3 regions of the Actinoplanes sp. GCM10030250 genome follow, and region 3 is predicted to be linked to each of the others. Evidence: riboswitches for the same ligand, from Rfam matches in the RefSeq annotation. Region 3 holds a riboswitch; each other region holds the start of a gene.
The links. Region 3 has a riboswitch for cobalamin ahead of ACFQV6_RS18810 (VWA domain-containing protein). Riboswitches for the same ligand answer to the same signal wherever they lie in the genome.
Positions count from the first base shown of each region.

Region 1 (4,988 bases), on a different contig from region 3:
ATCGAAGAGTTCCGGGCCAACCACGGCATCGTGGGTGGCATGTTCGAGGGTGGCCGGCTGGTTCTGGTGACCACCACCGGCGCCAAGTCCGGACAGCCGCACACCGTGCCGCTCGGCTATCTGCCCGACGGTGGTGAGCGCATCCTGGTCATCGGGTCGGCGGGTGGTTCGCCCCGGCACCCGGCCTGGTTCCACAATCTGCTCGCCAACCCGGTTGTCACCGTTGAGGACGGCACGTTCACGTACGAGGCGAGGGCCACGGTTCTCGACGGTGCGGAACGGGACCGGGCGTTCGCTCGCGCCGTCGAGGGGGATGCGGGATGGGCTGACTACGAGAGGCAGTCCGGGCGTGCGCTGCCGGTCGTGGCGCTGACCGCGATCCCGGGTCCGCCGCGGACGGATGCCGCCACGCCGGGCGGGATGCTGAAGCTGGTGCATGATGCGTTCCGCCGGGAGTTGTCCCTGATTCGTGCGGAGGTGGCCAGGTCGGGGCCGGTGCTGGGGGCTCAGCTGCGGGTGAACTGTCTCAGTCTCTGCGCCGGCCTGCACGGTCATCACGTACGTGAGGATGAGGGCATGTTCCCGGGCCTGGAGTATCACCGCCCGGATCTGGCCCCGGTGGTGCGGGAGTTGCGCACCGAGCACGAGAAGATCGCCGCGCTGATCGGTCGCATGCTGGAGGTTCTCGGCGACGCCGATCTGCCCCGGGAGACCCTTTCCGCCGAGGTGGATCGTCTCGCCACGGAACTCGAGTCTCACCTCGACCGCGAGGAGACCGCCTTGATCCCGGTCCTCGACGCCGTTTAACGGGAAAAGGGGGCGGCCGACGAGGGGCCGCCCCCTTTTCCCGGATCAGTCAGACCAGGCTGTCGGCCCCAGCAGGCGAAGCGGGTGCAGCGGGCGACCCGGTCCGGGAACGAACGGTCGACAGCATTCCCGCGAAGGTCAGCCCCAGCACGCTCCACAGCACAACCTGGGTTCCTAGCGACGAGATCCGGAAGTCCCACAGCAGCGTCGCCGGGAACGTCTGCGGCACTTCGTCGAACGTGGGCAGCAGCAGGTACGCCACCACAACCACCACCAGGAACCCGCCAGCCCCGGCGACAGCCCGCCGCCATTCGGCAGCCTGTGTCCGGGCCGCGAGCACCCCGGCCCACACCGCCACCAGCCCGAGAACCACCACCGCCAGGTACGCGATGGTCCGCTGGTCGATGGTCGCCGGGTCACCCACAGCGGGCGGGTTGGCCGGGTACTTGAGGAACGGCACCACTACGAACCCGAGCAGTGTCCCCGCTGCCAGCCCGAGGGCGGCCCGGGCATCGCTGGCCACCCGCAGCCGGCGCCGCAACAGTGTGTACGCGATGGCGAAGATCCCGCCGAGCGCCAGCCCGTAGAGCCCGGTGGCGAGGAACAGTCCGGCGCCGGACTGGGTACCCCGGCTGACCAGTTCCTCTTCGTGATGCGACACCTCGCCACCGGCGTGGGCGGCCGCTTCCTCGATGGCGATGGCCGCGTCCACGTGCGGTTCGCCGAACACGTAGGCGAAGCCCCCGGCGAGGAGTCCCGCGATCAGCCCGGCGAGCAGGCCACGAACGATGAGCCTCAGTGGCACGGAACACCGAGCAGGTGGCGGCCGTCGTGCATGAGCTCGTGGAGGAACATGCCGCTCTGGGAGACGGCACCCTGGTCGAAGGCGACCAGGTAGGCGAGCAGCAGCATGAGGCCGGTGATTCCGGCTGCGGTGGCGAGGAGTTTGGGGGTGACTGCCGGTGCGGCGACGGCGGTGTGGGCCTTGGGCACGGTGAGTGAACCTCCTACGGGATGACGCGTCCCGATCGATGGGGCCTGCGACGCGTGAGCGTCCTGACTTCCCGGCCCTCGCGGGTCCGGTTCACAGTGGCGCGACCGCACCGGATTCTCACCGGTTTCTCTCGCGACGCCGCAGATTTGTTCCCACAACCTAACGGCCGGGGCTGGGCGGGCACAACCGCGCCGGCCGGGCCCGGGGGCGTTTGCGCCACCAGGTGAGACCGCTACCCACCTGTTGATCAACAGCGGGGCATAATGCCGCAGTGACCAGCACCACACCCGGCCGCGACGCCCTTGATGCCGCGCTTGAGCGCCGTTACCCCGGCATGGCGGCCCAGCACGTCACTTTCGCGCCGGCCACCGCCGGCGGCTTGCACGGCTGTTCCGCGTTTGCGGACGGCGGCTACTGGCATGTTGTCACTTATGGACTGTCCGAGCTGGGCGCCAAGTCGGAGGACGACGATCCGGACTGGTCGGGCTGGGGGTTCGAGCTGACCATGCGGGTCCCCGGTGGGGAGTTGCCGCGCCAGGCGTTCACGGTGCTGAGCCGGGTGGCCGAGCATGTGAACGGCCGGGGTGTCCTGCTGGAGGACGGTGACGAGGTGACCATCGACTCCGGCCGGGTGCGGATCAGCCGTGATCCGCTGCTGGGTGAGATCCGCACCCCGAACGGCCGGGTCGTGTTCCTACGTGTTGAGCAGTGAGTGCTTGCGGCCGTAGGCGAAGTACACGATCGCTCCGATCAGGAACCAGACGGCGAAGCGCAGCCAGGTGACCGGGTCGAGGAAGGTGATCAGCCAGAGGGAGAAGACGATGCCGAGGATCGGCACGACGGGCATGCCGGGCACCTTGAAGGTGCGGGGCAGGTCCGGCTGGCGGTAGCGGAGCACGATCACGGCGACGCAGACCACGACGAACGCGAGCAGGATCCCGATGTTGGTGAGTTCGGCTGCTTCGCGGATCGGCAGGAACCCGGCGATGACCGCTGAGGCGACGCCGACGATCCAGGTGACCCGGGACGGTACCCGCCGGACCGGGTGCAGTTTGGCGAACCAGGACGGCAGGAGCCCGTCGCGGCTCATCGCGTACCAGACGCGGGTGACGCCGAGGGCGAAGGTGAACATGACGGTGAGGATGCCGATGATGGCTCCGACGGCGATCACGCTGGCCAGTCCGGAGAGGCCGACGGATTCGAATGCCGAGGAGAATCCGCTGGTCGGGTTGATGTCACGGTAGTTCTGCATTCCGGTCAGGACGAGCGTCGCCAGCACGTACAGGATCATGGAAATTATCAGTGAGTAGATGATGGCCTTCGGCAGATGCCGCCGGGCGTCCTTGGCTTCTTCCGCGGCGGTGCTCATCGCGTCGTATCCGAAGACGGCGAAGAATACTGTCGCGGCTCCGGTGACTGCTCCGCTGACGCCGAAGGGGAAGAACGGGTTGTAGTTGGCCGTGTTGACGTAGAAGACGCCGACTCCGATGACCACCAGCACCACGATGACTTTGATGACCACGACGATGGTTTCGAATCGGGCGGCGGTGCGGATTCCCTGGTTCAGCAGGAATGCGATGAACAGGCAGAGCAGCACGGCGAACAGGTCGATCACGTGCCCGTCGCCGGTTCCTGGTGCGCCGAGCATCCAGGCGGGCAGGTCAGCGCCGAGTTCGCCGATCAGGAAGTTGAAGTAGCCGGAGATGCCGATCGCGACGACGGCGACGATGGCCGTGTATTCCAGCAGCAGGTCCCAGCCGATGAACCAGCCGACCACTTCGCCGAGGACCGCATATCCGTAGGTGTAGGCCGATCCCGCTTTCGGGATGAGCCCGGCGAATTCGGCGTAGGAGAGCGCCGCTGCCGCGCTGGCGATGCCCGCCAGCAGGAATGAGATCAGGACGGCTGGCCCGGCGGTTTCGTTCGCCACCGCTCCGGCCAGTGCGAAGATTCCGGCTCCGATGATTCCGCCCACCCCGATGGCGGTGAGCTGCCACAGTCCCAGCGTCCGGGAGAGCCCACTCTCTCCCGGTTCCTCGATTGTTTCGACCGGCTTACGCCGGAACATCCCCGATCCTTGGCCAAGGCTCATCCCGCTTCCCTTCCAGCATCACTGCCGGCCGGCCCCCTGCCCCTCCATGCCGCGGCGCCCCCGCCGGCTTCGTCGGTTCCCAGAACCTTTTTCCGTACGCCTGAAAGCACCCGCCCACCGGACGCCACCCACCGTTCGCGGCCGGCTCCCGGTTCTGCCGGGCGGTCAGATCCGGCTGGTTCCCAGCACTGCCTGGAACGGACGTGAGGCAGTGCTGGGAACCAGCCGGGGTGGCGCCGTTCGCGGGGCCCGGGCGGGAGGGGGCGCCCGGCCCGCGAACGGGCGACCCGAACCGTGCGGGACCGGGTCGCCCTCTCGGACTATCACGTCACGGCCGTGATCGCATCCAGGGCGGCCGATATATCTGGGGCTGCGGCGCGGGGGTCAGGCGGGCACGGAGGCGATCAGCTGGTGGCTCCGGTGTTCCAGGGCGGGGGTGTGGCCGGCCTGTGCGGCGCGGTGCAGCCAGGTCTGTGCCTCGTCCGGCAGGCCGCGCTGGTGCAGCAGCAGGCTCAGGTCGTACATCGCCGCGGGGTCGGCGGTGCCGGCGGCGACCCGCAGCAGGGGCTCGGCCGCGTCCAGTTCGCCGAGGTGCAGGTAGTGGGTGCCGAGGCGGGCGACGGCCTGGTGGTTGCCGGCCGCTGCGGCTTGCCGGTACTGCCGTTCGGCGGCGTCGTGCTGGCCCTGTTCGTCGAGCAGGTCGCCGAGGTGCAGGTGGCCGTCGGAGTGGCCGGCGGTGACGGCGTCGCGGAAGCAGGCCTTGGCCCGCTTCAGGTCGCCCTGCCCGGTGTAGAGGGTGCCGAGGTTGTTCAGCGCCTGGGTGCGGCCGCGGTCGAGGGCCCGCCGGTAGCAGGCCTCCGCCTCGGTGTGTTCGCCGTCGTTCTCGTGCAGGATGCCGAGGCCGACCAGGCCGGCGCCGCTGCCGCGGCGGATCGCGCGCTGGTAGCAGGCGGCGGCGCCGGCGGTGTCGCCGCGGCGGGCGAGCAGGTCACCGAGCTGGACGAGGGCGTCGAGGTCGCCGGCCCGTACGCCGCGCCGGTACCAGATCTCGGCCTGGGGCAGTTCGCCGCGGCTCTCGTGGGCCCAGCCGGTCTC
Region 1 is NZ_JBHTDO010000029.1:47,570-52,557, forward strand. Features, by position in the region: gene ACFQV6_RS30855 (nitroreductase/quinone reductase family protein) at 1-807, shown strand, start outside; gene ACFQV6_RS30860 (CbtA family protein) at 857-1,612, opposite strand; gene ACFQV6_RS30865 (CbtB domain-containing protein) at 1,603-1,800, opposite strand; adenosylcobalamin (AdoCbl) riboswitch at 1,808-1,958, opposite strand; gene ACFQV6_RS30870 (suppressor of fused domain protein) at 2,073-2,513, shown strand; gene ACFQV6_RS30875 (amino acid permease) at 2,496-3,869, opposite strand; gene ACFQV6_RS30880 (tetratricopeptide repeat protein) at 4,278-4,988, opposite strand, start outside.
Region 1: linked by a shared signal. The riboswitch ahead of ACFQV6_RS30865 (CbtB domain-containing protein) and the one ahead of ACFQV6_RS18810 (VWA domain-containing protein) in region 3 are both predicted to bind cobalamin.

Region 2 (4,988 bases), on a different contig from region 3:
CAGTCGATGCGCCCGAACCGGCGAGGTTCGTTGCCGAGGAAGATGTTCTCGGTGATCGACATGCCGGGTACCAGCGCGAGCTCCTGGTGGATGATCACGATGCCGGCGTGCTCACTGGCCCGGATGTCGGCGAACCGAGCCTCCGAGCCCTGATAGATGATCGACCCGTCGTAGGTGCCGTACGGGTAGACCCCGCTCAGCACCTTCATCAGTGTCGACTTGCCGGCGCCGTTCTCCCCGCAGATCGCGTGGATCTCGCCGGCCCGGACCGCCAGGTTGACGTCCGACAGTGCCTTGACGCCGGGAAATTCCTTGGTGATCGCCCGCATCTCGAGCAGTGGAGGTGCACCCTCCATGTTCGCCTCCAAACCGGGACGAATCGATGAGTCTCGTATGTAACGCCCGTGTGTTGGGACTGTAAATCTAATTGTTTTAATAAGTCAATCGATCTTCGCATCATTGAGGTTACGGAACCATGGAGGGCTGATCACGTGCGACGAACAGGGACAAATCTCCCCAAGGTCGGCCTGTACAACCGTGCCGTCGTGCTCGACCAGATCCAGTTGGCCGACGGGATCAGCCGCATCGAGATCGCGGAGCACTCCGGGCTCACCCCGCAGAGCGTGTCCGGCATCGTCCGCCGGCTCATCGACGAGGGCATCGTCCGCGAGGACGGCTCGCAGGCATCCACCGGTGGCAAGCCCCGCACCCTGCTGCGCATCAACGCCGGCGCCGGGCTCGCCGTCGGCGTGCACTTCGACCCGTTCGAACTGTCCTGCGTCGTTGTCGACCTGAACGGAAAACCGCTGGTCGCGATGCATCGGCCGACCCCGCCTCTGGCCGGGCCGGAGCGGGTCACCGAGGCCATCGCCGAACTCGTCGACGAGGTTCTGCTGACCTCCGGGGTCCCGCGCGACAAGGTGCTCGGGCTGGGCCTGGCCACACCCGGGCCGATCGATCACTCGCTCGGTGTCCTCGTGGGGCCACCACAGCTCACCCGATGGGAACGTGTGCCGCTCAAACAAATGCTGGCCGAGGCCACCGGACTGCCGGTCACGCTGGACAACGACTCCACCGCCGCCGCCATCGGGGAGCGGTGGGCCGGTGCCGGCCGGGGGGTGGCGGACTTCGCGTACTTCTTCTTCGGCGCCGGTGTCGGCGGCGGCCTGGTGCTGAACCACCAGATCTATCGGGGCGGCTCGATGAACGCGGGCGAGTTCGGCCATACGTCGATGAAGGCGGACGGGCCGCAGTGCTACTGCGGCAACACCGGCTGCCTGGAGAGCCTGATCAACCCACTCGCCCTGGCGGCCGACGCCCGGCGGCGCCTCGCCGACGGGCAGAGCTCCGAGCTGGAGAGGTTGTTCCGCAACGATCCGGCCGCTGTCGACTACACCGCCGTACGCCTCGCCGCGGCCGCCGGTGACCAGCTCGCGATCGAGGTGGTCGAGACCGCCGCCGGCTGGCTCGCCACCGCGGTGGTCGACATAGTCAACATCCTCGACGTCGACCTGGTCATCCTCGGCGGGCACAGCCTGCGCCACGTCGAGGACCGCTTCCGCCGCGCCACCGAACACGCCCTGGCCACCCGTACGCTGGCCCGCAACATCCGGACGGCGAAGGTCGAGTCCTCCCCGCTCGGCGCCGACGCCGCGGTGGTGGGCGCGGCGGCCCTGGTGCTCTACGCCACCTACTCGCCACAGGTGTCCGACCTGCTGTCCCTCTGAGCACCCGCGTACCGTCGAGGTTGTGCCTGACGACGATGCCGCCGCCTCCGCTCTGCGGTCGGCGGCGCGGCTCGGGCCCTACTTCACCTGGGAACCGTATGACGACGGGCCCGGCTGGCGGCCATTGCGGACACTGCTCGACCCCACGGTGATCGCGGAGCGGGTCGGCGCCGGCCGGCGGACCCTGGCGAGAATGGGTGGCCTCGCGCCCCGCGACATCGAGGAACGCGCCGCCGCCTCGATCATCTTCCTCGGCCTCGCGTCCCGGCTGCTCTCACCCGTGCTCGGTGCAGTGGCGGTCGGCGGTGCGCTGCCGATCCCCGACCGGGAGCGGATGTGGTGGCGCCCGGTTGAGGGCGGCCCGATGCCGATCGCCGCGCGCGGTCTGACGGCACAACAAACCCGCGTGGGCGCGGCGCCGACGCTCGCCCGCACCGCGATCCAGGGCCTGGTCGAACCGGTGCTCGACGTCTTCCGCGAGCGGTTCGCCCTGTCGCCCCAGGTGCTGTGGGGCAACGTCGCGTCAGCCCTGGGCGGTGCCGCCGGCATGATCGCCGACGCCGCACCCTCCTGCGCCGAGCGCGCCGCGTCCGTTGTGGAGGCTGTGCTCGACCTGGAGCCGCTGCGGGGTACCGCCCGGCTGATCCGTCCCGACCCGGCGAAGGCACGCTGGTTCCTGGTCCGCAACAACTGCTGCCTCTACTACCGGATCCCCGGCGGCGGCACGTGCGGCGACTGCGTCCTGACCCCCGAACCGGCCCGGCTCCGCACCTGGGCCGCCGCGCTGCGCTCTGGGGAGTGATCTTTATCCGACACACCATATGGGTGTGACTTCGTCTCTGCCGTCCATATATGGTGTGCCCCGCAGCTGGTTCGGCCGGTCCGCTCAAGGGCCCGGCCGAGGCAACAGGGAACCCGGTGTGATACCGGGACTGCCCCGCAGCGGTGAGTGGGAACGACAGCCGTCAACGAAGCACTGGGCCCCGGCCTGGGAAGCGACGGCCAGTAGGAGCGAGCGGGACGCCCACGAGTCCGAAGACCTGCCAGCGCGCCGCACGTACCGCGTGCGGCGGTCGAAGGCCGCGTGGGACGGCTGACGCCACGGAACCGGCCGCCCCGCGCGGGCCGGTGGCGTCACCCCGCGTGTCTTTCGGCCCTGTCGAGAGGGCATGGAGGAGTGGGCCGTGACGGTCACACCGGAGAAGACCACGGTGCCGGAGCAACGCCGGCACGCGATGCAGGTCCGTAAACGCAACGGGGACCTGGAACCGGTCGACGTCAACAAGATCGTACGGGCGGTCGAGCTCTGGGTCGCCGACCTGGACGAGGTGGACCCGCTGCGGGTCGCCACGAAGACGATCAGCGGGCTCTACGACGGCGCGAGCACCGCCGAACTGGACCGGCTGTCGATCCAGACGTCCGCCGAGCTGATCAGCGAGGAGCCGCAGTACTCGCGGCTGGCGGCCCGGCTGCTGGCGGCCTTCGTCGACAAGGAGGTCCGCGGGCAGGGCGTGGCGAGCTTCAGCCAGTCGATCCGGTACGCCCACGCGCTCGGCCTGATCGGAGACGAGACCGCCGCTTTCGTGGCCGGCAACGCCCGCAAGCTCGACGACGCCGTCGACGTCTCCGGTGACCTGCGGTTCGAATACTTCGGCCTGCGTACGGTCGCCGACCGCTACCTGCTGCGCCACCCCCAGCAGCGGATCGTCGTGGAGACACCCCAGTACTGGCTGCTGCGCGTCGCCTGCGGCCTGTCGCAGACCGCGGCCGAGGCGATCGGCTTCTACCGCCTGATGTCGTCGCTCGCCTACCTGCCGAGCTCACCGACCCTGTTCAACTCCGGCACGAGGCACACCCAGATGTCGTCGTGCTTCCTGGTCGACTCGCCGAAGGACGAGCTGGACTCGATCTACGAGCGGTACCACCAGGTGGCGAGACTGTCGAAGTTCTCCGGCGGCATCGGCATCTCCTGGTCGCGGGTGCGTGGCCGGGGTGCGCTGATCCGCGGCACGAACGGCAGGTCGAACGGCATCGTCCCGTTCCTGAAGACCCTGGACGCGGGTGTGGCGGCGGTCAACCAGGGCGGGCGGCGCAAGGGTGCGGCCTGCGTCTACCTGGAGCCGTGGCACCCGGACATCGAGGAGTTCCTCGAGCTGCGGGACAACACGGGGGAGGAGTCCCGGCGTACCCACAACCTCAACCTGGCGAACTGGATCCCCGACGAGTTCATGCGCCGGGTCGAGGCCGACGGCGACTGGTCGCTCATCGATCCGTCCGACGCGCCGGAGCTGCCGGATCTCTACGGTGCGGCGTTCGACGAGGCCTACCGGCTGGCCGAGAAGAAGGCGGTCAAAACCGTCAAGGCCCGGGACCTGTACGGCCGGATGATGCGCACGCTCGCGCAGACCGGCAACGGCTGGATGACGTTCAAGGACCGCTCCAACGCGTGTTCGAACCAGACCGGTGCGGCCGGCAACGTGATCCACCTGTCGAACCTGTGCACCGAGATCCTCGAGGTCAACTCCGACGACGAGACGGCGGTGTGCAACCTCGGCTCGATCAACCTGGGCGCGCACGTCACCGCGGGCGGCGTGGACTGGGAGAAACTGCGGGCAACGGTACGCACAGCGGTGACCTTCCTCGACCGGGTCATCGACATCAACTTCTACCCGTCGCGGCAGGCGGAAGCGTCGAACCCGCGCTGGCGGCCGGTCGGCCTGGGGCTGATGGGATTGCAGGACGCGTTCTTCACGCTGCGGCTGCCGTTCGACTCGGAGGCGGCGCGCGAGCTGTCCACCCGGGTGCAGGAGGAGATCTTCCTCACCGCCCTGGAGGCGTCGGCCACCCTCGCGGAACGGTTCGGGGCGCATCCCGCGTACGCCGAAACCCGTGCCGCCAAGGGTGACCTGCATCCGGACCTGTGGGGTGCCACGGTCTCGCAGAACGCGCGCTGGAATGCGCTGCGATCGAAGATCGCCGATTACGGTCTGCGTAATTCGCTGCTCGTCGCGATCGCGCCGACGGCCACGATCGCGTCCATCGCCGGCTGTTACGAATGCATCGAGCCGCAGGTCTCCAACCTGTTCAAGCGCGAGACGATGTCCGGCGAGTTCCTTCAGATCAACACTTATCTGGTACGGGAACTCAAGGCCCGAAATCTGTGGACCGCCGCCATTCGCGAGCAGATCAGGCGCGCCGAAGGTTCGGTGCAGGCGATCGCGGAACTGCCCGCGGAGGTGCGCGAGTTGTTCCGCACCGCCT
Region 2 is NZ_JBHTDO010000038.1:33,718-38,705, forward strand. Features, by position in the region: gene mmsA (multiple monosaccharide ABC transporter ATP-binding protein) at 1-356, opposite strand, end outside; gene ACFQV6_RS35590 (ROK family transcriptional regulator) at 492-1,727, shown strand; gene ACFQV6_RS35595 ((2Fe-2S)-binding protein) at 1,750-2,529, shown strand; cobalamin riboswitch at 2,580-2,790, shown strand; gene ACFQV6_RS35600 (ribonucleoside-diphosphate reductase subunit alpha) at 2,897-4,988, shown strand, end outside.
Region 2: linked by a shared signal. The riboswitch ahead of ACFQV6_RS35600 (ribonucleoside-diphosphate reductase subunit alpha) and the one ahead of ACFQV6_RS18810 (VWA domain-containing protein) in region 3 are both predicted to bind cobalamin.

Region 3 (4,988 bases):
TTCATCCCCGGCACGGTCCAGGGCTGCGCGGTCCAGGGCTGCGCGGTCCAGGCCGGCGCGTTCCAGGCCGGTGCGTTCCAGGGCTGCGCGGAGGGTGGCGGGCAGGTGGGGGGCGCCGGAGAGTTTGCCGCGGGGGGTGCGGCTGCCGACCACGCGGCCGCGGCGGGCGAAGGCGGGAGAGCGGCGCCCGGCGTGGCCGCCCTCGCCGCGGGCGGAGATGCGCAGCGTGCGGGTGCGGTAGGCGGCACCGGCACCGGCCGCGGCACCCGCCTTCTCCGGCTGGGCGGGCTGATCGGTGGGGGCCGGGTCGGGACCGTCCGGGGATTGGCTGCTGAGGTCCGTACCGTCGGAATGCGAGCCTGCGCCCTGCGGCCCGGCGCCGTCACTCGGGCCTTGCGGACCGCCTCCGCCATCGGGTGGTCCGTCGCCCTCCGGGTCGGGATCGTCATCGTCGCGACGGTCGTCGGCGGCCCGGCGTTCGGCTTCGGCGCGACGTTCGGCTTCGGCGCGGCGGTCATCCTCGGCCTGACGTTCGGCTTCGGCGCGGCGGTCGTCCTCGGCCTGGCGTTCGGCTTCGGCGCGGCGATCGTCCTCGGCCTGGCGTTCGGCTTCGGCCAGGGCTTCCTCGAGTTTCTGCTCGTCGGTGCCGGGTGGGTCGAGGGGGTCGGTGCGGCGGCGGTGCGGGAGGGCGAGGCGGGCGGCGTCGCGTACGTCGCCGGCGGTGACCGTGGGGCGGCCGTGCCAGGCGGCCAGGGCTACCGCGCAGCGGGCGACGACGATGTCGGCTCGCATGCCGTCGACGCCGTAGGCGAGGCAGACGCGGGCGATGCGGTCCAGTTCGGTGTCGGGCAGCGAAACCGCGGCGAGCCGGGCGCGGGCGGCGGCGATGCGGGTGGCGTAGTCCTGCTCGGCGGGGGTGAAGCGGGCGGCGAAACCGGCCGGGTCGGCCTCGTAGGCGAGGCGGCGGCGCACCACCTCGGCACGCTGGACGGCGTCGCGGGGCGCGGCCACGGTGACGACCAGCCCGAACCGGTCGACGAGCTGGGGGCGGGGCTCGCCCTCCTCCGGGTTCATCGTGCCGACCAGCATGAACCGGGCGGCGTGCTTCACCGAGACACCGTCCCGCTCGACGTGCGCCCGGCCCATCGCGGCGGCGTCCAGCAGCAGGTCGACCAGGTGGTCGGGAAGCAGGTTGACCTCGTCGACGTAGAGAACCCCACGGTGTGCGGCGGCGAGCAGGCCCGGCTCGTAGGCTTTGACGCCGTCGCTGAGCGCCCGCTGCAGATCGAGCGTGCCCACTACCCGGTCCTCGGTGGCGCCGACCGGCAGCTCGACCAGGGTCGCCGGCCGCGACATCCGCCCGCCGGCCCCGTTCCGCGAGGCCCCGTCCGTCGTGCCGGTGCCGTTTCGGGAGGGCCCGGACGGCGCGTCGGCGTCGTGTGGGCCGTCGGGGCAATCGGGGTCGGGGGCGCCGGGGTCGCAGGCGAACCGGCAGCCGCGCACCACGGCGACCTCCGGCAGCAGGCCGGCGAGGGCGCGGACCACGGTGCTCTTGGCGGTGCCCTTCTCGCCGCGGACCAGCACCCCGCCGACCGCCGGGGAGACGGCGGTGAGCAGCAGTGCCAGGCGCAGGTCGTCGAGGCCGACTACGGCCGAGAACGGGTACGGGCTCGTCACGGGTGGATCCCTTCCGGCGGGTGTCCACGCCCGCGCGTCGGTGGCACGAGCGGCAGGAGTCTCCTGACTCCCGGATCGACGTTTCCCGCTCGCCTTCCGGCCGATCAGGGCCGTGGCGCTGGGTAGCGGGTCGCTCCCCGGTCACAGTGGCGGGACCGTCCCGGACTCGCACCGGGTTCCTCCGCAACCGCTCGCCGGTCACTCTTTCCTACGGCACGGCTGATCGTCAACGCACCCCCGCCAACAGTGGCTCCCGTCGCAGCGCCCAGGCCCGCGTGCACCACCGCAGCGCGCGAGCCGCCCCCGCCACGGCGCTCGGGCCAGGGCCGGCGGCAAGGCGCGGGCCAGGGCCCCTGTCGCAGACGCGGCCCGGGCTCACCGCCGCAGGGCCTCGACCGGCTCGATCGTGGCGGCGCGCACCGCCGGATAGGCGCCCGCCAGCATTCCCGTGATCGCACCGACCAGCGGCGCCGGCAGCACGGTCACCGGGTCCAGCACCACCGTCCACTCCTGGTGCAGGGCGACCGCCAGCACCACACCCACCCCCAGCGACGTGCCAATCAGCCCACCGAGGGCCCCCAGCGCCGTCGACTCGCACAGGAACTGGACGGCGACATGTCTGCGCCGCGCGCCGAGCGCCCGCCGGAGACCGATCTCGCCCACCCGTTCCATCACCGCGACCAGCGTCGTGTTGGTGATGCTGACCGCACCGATCACCAGGCAGATCCCGGCCAGGGCCAGAAAGAGCCCGGACAGCTCGGTGCTCACGCCGTCCCGCAGGCTGCGCGGGTCGGGCGGCGCCACCGCCCGCAGCACGCCGGCCCGGTCCGGCCGCAGAGCCACCGGGGCCTGGCGAGCGATCAGCCCGGCCGCGCCCAGCCGCGTCTCGATCACCATCCGGGCCGGGTTGGAGACCGGGTCGGGCGGCGGGTAGAGCCGTTCCGCTGTGGTGCGCGGGAGAAGTACGCCGAGGAGCAACTCGGGCAGGCGCCGGGTGTCCGAGATGATGCCGACCACGGTGAACGCCGCACCGTCGATGAACACCGCGGGACGGCCGCTGAGCTGGTGGATGTTGAGCCGCCGGGCGGCGGCCGCACCGAGAACGGCAACCGGTTCCCCGCGGCTGTCGTGAAAGGCGTCGTAGAGCCGCCCGGTGCTCACGGTGCTCTCCACGGCACCGAAGACACCCGCCGAGGCGGCGTAGACCGGCAGGTCACCGGCGTTGGCCCGGGACCCGGCGGCGACACCCGGCGAACCGGCGATCACCGGGTTCCGCAGCGGCACCTGCCAGTAGACACCGGCGGCCTCCGCACCGTTGAGCGCGGTGATCCGCCGATCGGCATCCGCCGGAAAGTTGATCTCCGCGGCGGCACCCGCGGACGCGGCAGCACCCGCGGCGGCAGCACCCGCGGCGGCAGCACCCGCGGCGGCGGAATCGGCCGGGGCGTCGGCGGAAGCACCGGTATCGGTGACCGTCACGGTCGTCTCGGCCAGCGCGTCGAACCGCTTGCTGATCTGCCCGGTGGCCGTCGAGGTCAGCCCGAGCACCGCAACGAACGCACCGACACCGAGGACCGTGCCGATCGTGGTCAGCACCGAACGGGCGGGCCGCTGCAGCACCCCGGCGACCGCCTCGGCAACCAGGTCGAGCAGCCCGAAGACCGAGCGCTCAGGCACCGCCCGCCTCACGGCACGGCTGCGATCGGCGTGCCGTCCGAGATCAGCGTCCCGTCGACGATCCGCACCAGCCGCCGCGCCCGCCCCGCCACCGCCGCGTCGTGCGTGATCACCACGATGGTCAGGCCCGCCGCGTGCAGCTCGTCGAACAACTCCATCAGCCGCTGGGACGTGGCCGAGTCCAGGTTTCCGGTCGGCTCGTCGCACAGCAGGATCGCGGGTTCGTTGACGAGCGCACGAGCGATCGCCACCCGCTGCCGCTCCCCGCCGGACATCGTGGTGGGCATCGCGAACGCCCGGTGCCCCACACCCACCCGGCCGAGGGCCGTCAGCGCGAGCCGCCGGCGGTCGCGGCGCGGCGCACCGTTGTAGACCTGGGCCAGCATCACGTTCTCCACGGCGGTGCGGTGCGCCAGCAGATGGAAGGACTGGAAGACGAAGCCGATCCGCCCGCCGCGCAACGCCGTGCGGTCGCGTTCGCTGAGCCCCGCCACGTCGATCCCGTCCAGCCGGTAGACGCCGCTCGTCGGCCGGTCGAGCAGCCCGAGCAGGTTGAGCAGCGTGGACTTGCCGGATCCGGAGGGCCCGACGACGGCCAGGTAGTCACCCCGCTCCACCACCAGCGTGGCGTCGTGCAGCGCGGTCACCGCCGGCGGCCCCGGGTGCACGCGGCCCACCCGGTCCAGGTGCAGGACCGCGGTCATCAGCCGGTGCCCCCGTCCGCGCCGGTGACCACCCGGTCGCCGGCGCGCAGCGTCCCGTCGACGGCCTCGACCGCCACCATGCCGGCCGCCGACACGCCCGGGATCACCTCGACCTGGGACTGTCTGCCGTCGGCCGCGACGACGGTCACCGTGGTGCGCCCGTCGGCCGACGACGAGACGGCGGCCTCGGGCACGGCGAGAACGTCTCCGTCGCTGCTGGCGGTGGTCACCGTGATGCGCAGGTCCTCACCTTCGAGGGCGGAGGGCCAGCCGCCGCTGCGGGTGACGCGTACCGGAAGGTAGGTCTTGTCGTTCTGGGTGACGCGTTTGCCGATGCTCTCGATGGTGCCGTCGCTCTCGTAGCCGGTCACCTCGGAGCTGACCTCGACCGGCATGCCCGCCTCGATCAGCTGCTCCGACTCGGGGCCGAGCTGACCGATCAGCGAGAGCCCGCCGGACGTGAACGAGATGAGCGGCACCGCGACCTGGTCACCGACGCGGGCCGGCAGGGCCGAGACCTGGGCGGGCAGGCTCGGCAGGAAGGCCACCTCGGACATCGGGACCATCGGGTCGAGACGTGGCTGCGCCGGTCCGGCCTCCGGGGCCGCGGGGGCCTGCTGGGTGGGCCGCGCCGACGGGTTCGCCGGCGGCTGTGCGGCGGGTTCACCATCAGTCACCGGTACGGCGTAACCACGTGCCTCGTAGAACCGGCGTACCGCACGCTTCGTACCCTCGCCGAAGTAGCCCTTCCGGTCCCCGCTGCGATATCCCAGGTCACGCAGCGCCGACTGCAACTGGGCGATGTCCTTGCCGGTCTGCCCCGGCAGCATGTCCCGGTAGGCCGGAAAGGCGCCCTCCAGCGCGTAGACCGGCCGCTCGGAGACCTCGACCAGCACCTTGCCCGCCTTCACCCGCGCACCCGCCTTGGTC
Region 3 is NZ_JBHTDO010000013.1:123,834-128,821, reverse strand. Features, by position in the region: gene ACFQV6_RS18810 (VWA domain-containing protein) at 1-1,677, opposite strand, end outside; cobalamin riboswitch at 1,734-1,859, opposite strand; gene ACFQV6_RS18805 (ABC transporter permease) at 2,053-3,354, opposite strand; gene ACFQV6_RS18800 (ABC transporter ATP-binding protein) at 3,363-4,058, opposite strand; gene ACFQV6_RS18795 (peptidoglycan-binding protein) at 4,058-4,988, opposite strand, start outside.